Regions from separate parts of the Streptomyces sp. NPDC051909 genome, predicted to be linked through region 1. Evidence: riboswitches for the same ligand, from Rfam matches in the RefSeq annotation. Region 1 holds a riboswitch; the other holds the start of a gene.
The links. Region 1 has a riboswitch for S-adenosylmethionine ahead of AB0M18_RS34825 (aminotransferase class V-fold PLP-dependent enzyme). Riboswitches for the same ligand answer to the same signal wherever they lie in the genome.
Positions count from the first base shown of each region.

Region 2: linked by a shared signal. The riboswitch ahead of thrC (threonine synthase) and the one ahead of AB0M18_RS34825 (aminotransferase class V-fold PLP-dependent enzyme) in region 1 are both predicted to bind S-adenosylmethionine.

Region 1 covers NZ_JBFAYA010000044.1:16,036-19,434, forward strand. Annotated here, with positions in the region: gene trpD (anthranilate phosphoribosyltransferase) at 86-1,150, shown strand; SAM riboswitch class IV at 1,238-1,354, shown strand; gene AB0M18_RS34825 (aminotransferase class V-fold PLP-dependent enzyme) at 1,551-2,945, shown strand; gene AB0M18_RS34830 (Lrp/AsnC ligand binding domain-containing protein) at 3,016-3,297, opposite strand; gene AB0M18_RS34835 (rhomboid family intramembrane serine protease) at 3,294-3,399, opposite strand, start outside.
Region 2 covers NZ_JBFAYA010000021.1:69,531-72,929, forward strand. Annotated here, with positions in the region: gene AB0M18_RS28350 (trehalose-6-phosphate synthase) at 1-18, opposite strand, end outside; gene AB0M18_RS28355 (hypothetical protein) at 120-440, opposite strand; gene AB0M18_RS28360 (glucosyl-3-phosphoglycerate synthase) at 530-1,516, opposite strand; SAM riboswitch class I at 1,638-1,784, shown strand; gene thrC (threonine synthase) at 1,778-3,091, shown strand; gene AB0M18_RS28370 (MoaD/ThiS family protein) at 3,125-3,399, shown strand, end outside.

The sequences.
Region 1 (3,399 bases):
GGACGGGGCTCTTTGCCGTCCCCGTGGATGGATAGGGTGGGATCACCCGATCCCTTACGTGGACACGAACGCACCAGGAGCTGTCATGAGCGCTGTGAACCCCGCTGGAGGCGACACCGCGGCGGGCCGCTCCTGGCCCGTCCTCCTGAACGGACTCCTCGAAGGCCGGGACCTGTCCGCCGACGACACCGCCTGGGCGATGGACCTGATCATGCGCGGCGAGGCCACCGACGCGCAGATCGCCGGATTCATGGTGGCGCTGCGCGCCAAGGGCGAGACCGTCGCGGAGATCTCCGGCCTGGTCCGCACGATGTACGAGCACGCCAATGTCATCGACGTGCCCGGCCCCGCCGTCGACATCGTGGGCACCGGCGGCGACGGGGCCAAGACGGTGAACATCTCCACGATGTCCGCCATCGTCGTGGCCGGCACCGGCGTCAAGGTCGTCAAGCACGGCAACCGCGCCGCGTCCTCCGCCTCCGGCTCCTCCGACGTCCTGGAGAAGCTCGGCATCAACCTCGACCTCACCCCGCGGCGGGTCGCCGAGGTCGCCGAAGAGGCCGGGATCACCATGTGCTTCGCGGTGCGGTTCCACCCCTCGCTGCGGCACGTCGCCGCCGCCCGCGGCCAGCTCGGCATCCGCACCACCTTCAACGTGCTCGGCCCGCTGACCAACCCGGCGAAGGTACGGGCCCAGGCCGTCGGCGTCGCCGACCCGCGGATGGCCCCGATCGTGGCCGGGGTGCTCGCCGAGCGCGGCAACTCCGCCCTGGTCTTCCGCGGCGACGACGGCCTGGACGAGCTGACCACCACCGGCACGTCCCGGGTGTGGGTGGTCCGGGACGGCGCCGTGCGCGAGGAGCGCTTCGACCCGCGCGAGGTCGGCATCACCCCGGTGCCGCTCGACGCCCTGCGCGGTGGGGACCCCTCGTACAACGCCGATGTCGCCCGGCGCCTGCTCGCGGGGGAGACCGGACCGGTCCGGGACGCCGTGCTGCTCAACTCGGCGGCCGCGCTGACCGCCCTGGAGCCGGGCGAGGGCACCCTTGCGGAGCAGCTGCGGGCCGGCATGGACCGGGCCGCGGAGTCCATCGACTCGGGGGCCGCGCGCCGCACCCTGGAGCGGTGGATCGCCGCCAGCAACGCCTGACGGCACAGGAACGGCGGATCGCGACCCCGTCCCGGATGCCGGGACGGGGTTGCGGCGTCGTGATCGTCTGGCATAGGTTCTGGAACAGGTCATGAGTGACAGCTGCAAGGCCCCGGCCGGCTGTCCGGCAACCCTCCGTCCGTGGCGGGGTGCCCCGGGTGAAGACCAGGCCGTACGAGCAGAAGCCTGCGGCAAGCGCGGACCCCTGCGCCACACCCTGGGGTCCTTGGTCCTCTAGGGAGCGTTGTCTCGTGAGCAAGCGAATGCGTTAGGGCCCCTCGGCCCCTCTTTCCCCTTCACCACCCGTGTGCGGCACCTCTGTCCGCGCTGCTTCGCGCGCTGCTGCCCCGCGGGCCCTTTCACGCCTTTTCGCGCCCTTTTTATGCCGGGAGACACCGTCATGTCCGCATGCCCGAACGCCGCCACCGCCACCGCTTCCGCCACCGAGTCCGCCGACCCCTGCTGCGCAGCCCCGCTGCCGGTCCTCGGCCGCGACGTCACCGTCCCGCTCGTCACCGGCGGCGAGGTCACCTACGCGGCGCTCGACTACGCCGCCAGCGCCCCGGCCCTGCAGCGCGTCTGGGACGACGTCGCCGCCTACGCCCCGTACTACGGCAGCGTCCACCGCGGGGCCGGCTACCTCTCGCAGCTCTCCACCGACCTCTTCGAGAACAGCCGCGCCACCGTCGCCGAGTTCCTCGACTGCCGCCCCGGCGACCAGGTCGTCTTCACCCGCTCCACCACCGACTCGCTCAACCTGCTCGCCGCCGTGATCCCGGCCGACTGCCAGGTCTTCGTCTTCGAGACCGAGCACCACGCCTCGCTGCTGCCCTGGCGCGACGCCCAGGTCACCTACCTCAACGCGCCCCGCACCCCGCAGCAGGCCGTCGAGACCCTGGAGCGCGCGCTCGCCGACCGTGACCCTCACGGCCCCGCCCTGGTCTGCGTGACCGGCGCCTCCAACGTCACCGGCGAGCTGTGGCCGGTGCGCGAACTCGCCGCCGCCGCACACGCGCACGGCGCGCGGATCGTCCTGGACGCCGCCCAGCTGGCCCCCCACCACCCCGTCTCCGTACGGGAGTCGGGCGTCGACTGGGTCGCCTTCTCCGGGCACAAGCTGTACGCCCCGTTCGGCTCCGGCGTCCTCGCCGGCCGCGCCGACTGGCTGCAGGAATCCGAGCCCTACCTCGCGGGCGGCGGCGCGTCCCGCAAGGTGGCCCGTCGGGCCGACGGCGGTGTCGACGTGGAGTGGCACACCACCGCGGCCCGGCACGAGGCCGGTTCGCCGAACGTCATCGGCGTCTACTCGATCGCCTCCGCCTGCAAGGCGCTCACCGAGGCCGGCTTCGACTCCCTCGTCGCCCGCGAGCGGCACCTCATCGCCACCGTCCGCGCGGGCCTCGCCGAGGTCCCCGAGGTCCGCGTGCTCTCCCTCTTCGGCGACGACGCGCCCCGCGTGGGCGTCATCTCCTTCGTCGTCGAGGGCTGGAACAGCTCCCACTTCGCGGCCGCGCTCTCCGCCGAGTACGGCATCGGCGTCCGCGACGGCCTCTTCTGCGCCCACCCGCTGGTGCGCACGCTGCTCGGCAGCGACCGGCAGGACCCGGGCGAGTGCGGCGCCCCCGAGGCGGCCCCGGGCGAGAGGTCCCTCAACGCGATCCGCGTCAGCTTCGGCGCCGGCACCCCCGACGAGCACGTCGAGCGATTCGTCGGCGCGGTCAAGGCGCTGGTGCGCGACGGCGCCCGGTGGAAGTACCGCACCGAGGACGGCCGCTGCGTCCCCGACCGCGGCTGACCAGCCACACGAACGGGTGAAGCCGGCCTCCCGCGGGGGAGAGGCCGGCTTCACCGCTGAGCAGCGGGTGCTACGACTCCAGGCCGATGGCGAAGGCCGCGTCCAGCTCGTGCTGGGAGTAGGCGCGGAAGGCGACATGGGTGTCGGTGGCCTCGACGCCCGGGATCTTCGAGATCTGGCCCGGGATGATGTCGGCCAGGTCGTCGTGGCGTCCCACCCGGACCATGGCGATCAGGTCGTAGGTGCCGGTGACGGAGAAGACCTCGCTGACGGAGTCGATCGCGGCGATCGCCTCGGCGATCTCGGGGATGCGGTCCACGCTGGTCTTGATGAGCACGATCGCGGTGATCACGGCTGGCTTTCTCCCTCGATGGCCGCGGCTGGTGGCTTCACTGTATCCCCACCCCTGTACCGCGCCCACGCGTAGAGGAAGCCGAGCGCGAAGCCGATCACG
Region 2 (3,399 bases), on a different contig from region 1:
CACGAGGACAGAAGCCATACGGCGAACCTAGCCCGTCCGGTAAACGCTCAAACGTACGTATTCCAGACGTGCGGTTTCGGGCCAGGCGCGCACCAGCCGCCCCGGGCGTCCCAGCCGCCTCAGGAGTCCCTGCGGCCCCGTAGCGCCGCCATCGCCACCACCCCGGTCGCCGCCAGGGCCACGCCCAGCGCGCCGAGCAGCCACAGGCGCTCGTCGGCGCCGCCGGTCTCGGCCAAGGTCGGGCTCGGTGTGGCCGCGGTCCCGACCGAGGACTCGCCCGGGTTCGTGCCCGGGTTCGTGCCCGGGTTCGTGCTCGGGTTCGCGCTCGGGGTGAAGTCGCCGTACAGCGTGGCCTGGTAGCGCTTGCCGAGGGACTCGATCACCTCGGCCGAGGCAGTTCCCGCGCTTGTGCCGGTGAGCAGGAGTGCCCCGAGTGCCACGACTGGCAGCAGGATTCCCGCCCGGCCGCCCCTATCCGTTGTGAACCGCATGGGATGGAAATTTAGGCAGAAATCCTCATTATCGGGCGTTACGCCACGCGGCGCCGCTCCGCGTACTCCGCGATCTCCACCATCGGCGGCCGCTCCTCCGTGTCCACCTCGTACGTACGGGGGATGAAGCGCCGCTCCCCGCCCTCGTCCTCGCTCCGCTCGAACTGCGTCAGCCGCGGCCGCACCAGGTGCCCGCGCGAGAGGCGCAGCTGGGCCGTCCGGTAGATCGCCGCCGCCATCCGGCCGAGCGCCTGCCCGTCCTGGTGGCGGTGCTTGCGCACGCCCACGTCCACCTGTGCGAGGGCGTCCAGGCCCACCGTGTGCAGTGCGTCGACGAGCAGCCCCAGCTCCACTCCGTAACCGACCGGGAAGGGCAGCCGTTCGAGCAGCGAGCGCCGTGCCGCGTACTCGCCGCCCAGCGGCTGCACGAGACCGGCCAGCTGCGGCCAGTGCAGATTGAGCAGCGGCCGCGCCACCAGCTCCGTCACCCGACCGCCCTGACCAGGAGTCTTGCCGGAGGCGAGCTGATCGAATTCCGTGCCGAGCGGACGGTCGTACATCGCCTTCACGAAGGCCACGTCCGGGTCGGTGAGCAGCGGGCCCACGATGCCCGTGACGAAGTCCGCCGAGAAGTCCTTCAGATCCGCGTCCACGAAGCAGACGATGTCACCGCCGGTCACCATCAGTGACCGCCACAGCACCTCGCCCTTGCCGGGCACCGCCGGTATCCGCGGCAGGATCGCGTCGCGCGCCACCACTCGCGCGCCGGCCGCCGCGGCGACCGCCGCCGTGCGGTCCGTGGAGCCCGAGTCGATCACCACCAGCTCGTCCACCAGCGGCACCGCCTCCGTCATCAGCTCGCGCCGGATCACGCCGACGATGTCCCCGACCGTCGCCTCCTCGTTGAGCGCGGGCAGGACGACGCTGACGGTCGTCCCCCGCTTGGCGGCGAGGATCCTCTCCAGCGGACGGTCGGCCACGGACCAGGACCGCCGGGACAGCCAGCGCTCCACTTCTTCCAGCAACGTGATCTCCATCTCGCGGATCGGACGACCGGTTCCACCCTCGAAGGCTTCGGTTACAGTCTTGAACAACGCGGATGCCCGATGCATGTCGGGGTGCCGACCGCGTCTCACAATCGAATACCGCTCATCCAGAGGGGCAGAGGGATACGGCCCGTTGAAGCCCCGGCAACCCTCCAGTCGGTCACTACTCGTCCTCCAGCGAGGTCCCCCGACTAGGGAAGGTGCCAAATCCGTCTCATGGCGACGTTCGCCATGAGGAAGATGAGGAGAAAGGGCCTCGCCTCCATGGCTGTTCAGACCGTCGCATCCGCGACCACCTCCGTCGACCTCGGTCCCGCGTCCGGCCTCTCCTGCCGCGAATGCGGTGAGACCTTCCCGCTCGGCCCGATCTTCGCCTGTGAACTCTGTTTCGGGCCTCTCGAAGTCGCCTACGACCTGCCGGCCGGCGACCCCGAGGAGCTGCGCAAGCGCATCGAGGCCGGCCCCGCGAACATCTGGCGCTACGCCCCGCTGCTGCCCGTCCCGGCCGACGTCGCCGAGAAGCCGAACCTGAACCCCGGCTGGACCAAGCTCGTGCAGGCCGACAACCTGGCCCGCGAGCTCGGCGTCGAGCCCGGCAAGCTGTTCGTCAAGGACGACTCCGGCAACCCGACCCACTCCTTCAAGGACCGGGTCGTCGCCCAGGCCATCGAGGCCGCCCGCGCCTTCGGCTTCACCACCCTGTCCTGCTCCTCCACCGGCAACCTGGCCGGCGCCGTCGGCGCCGCCGCCGCCCGCGCCGGCTTCCGCTCCTGCGTCTTCATCCCGCACGACCTGGAGCAGGGCAAGGTCGTCATGGCCGCCGTCTACGGCGGTGACCTCGTCGGCATCGAGGGCAACTACGACGACGTCAACCGCTTCTGCTCGGAGCTCATCGGCGACCCGCTCGGCGAGGGCTGGGGCTTCGTGAACGTCAACCTCCGCCCGTACTACGGCGAGGGCTCCAAGACGCTCGCGTACGAGATCTGCGAGCAGCTCGGCTGGCGGCTGCCCGACCAGCTGGTCATCCCGATCGCCTCCGGCTCCCAGTTCACGAAGATCGACAAGGGTCTGCAGGAGCTCATCAAGCTGGGTCTGGTCGAGGACAAGCCGTACAAGCTCTTCGGCGCCCAGGCCGAAGGCTGCTCGCCGGTCTCCGTCGCCTACAAGGCCGGCCACGACGTCGTACGGCCCCAGAAGCCGAACACCATCGCCAAGTCGCTGGCCATCGGCAACCCGGCCGACGGCCCGTACGTCCTCGACATCGCCCGCCGCACGGGCGGCGCCGTGGAGGACGTGAACGACGAGCAGGTCGTCGACGCGATCAAGCTGCTCGCGCAGACCGAGGGCATCTTCGCCGAGACCGCGGGCGGCGTGACCGTCGGCGTGACGAAGAAGCTCGTCGAGGCCGGTCTCCTCGACCCGACCCTCACCACCGTCGTCCTCAACACCGGTGACGGCCTCAAGACCCTGGACGCCGTTGCCGAGACTTCTCAGGCGACCGCCACCATCCGCCCGAGCCTGGACGCGTTCCGCGACGCCGGCCTGGCCCACTGAGACCCGCCCCGAACGCTGAGAGGTTACGAAGACATGGCCGTGAACGTCCGCATCCCCACCATCCTCCGCACCTACACCGGCGGCCAGGCCGAGGTCCCCGCCGAGGGCGGCACCCTCGCCGAGGTCATCGCCGACCTGGAGAAGAACCACACGGGCATCGCCGCCCGCGTCCTGGACGACCAGGGCAAGCTGCGCCGCTTCGTCAACGTGTACGTCAACGACGACGACGTGCGCTTCGAGCAGGGCCTGGAGACGGCGACGCCGGACGGCGCCGGCGTCTCGATCATCCCGGCCGTCGCCGGCGGCTG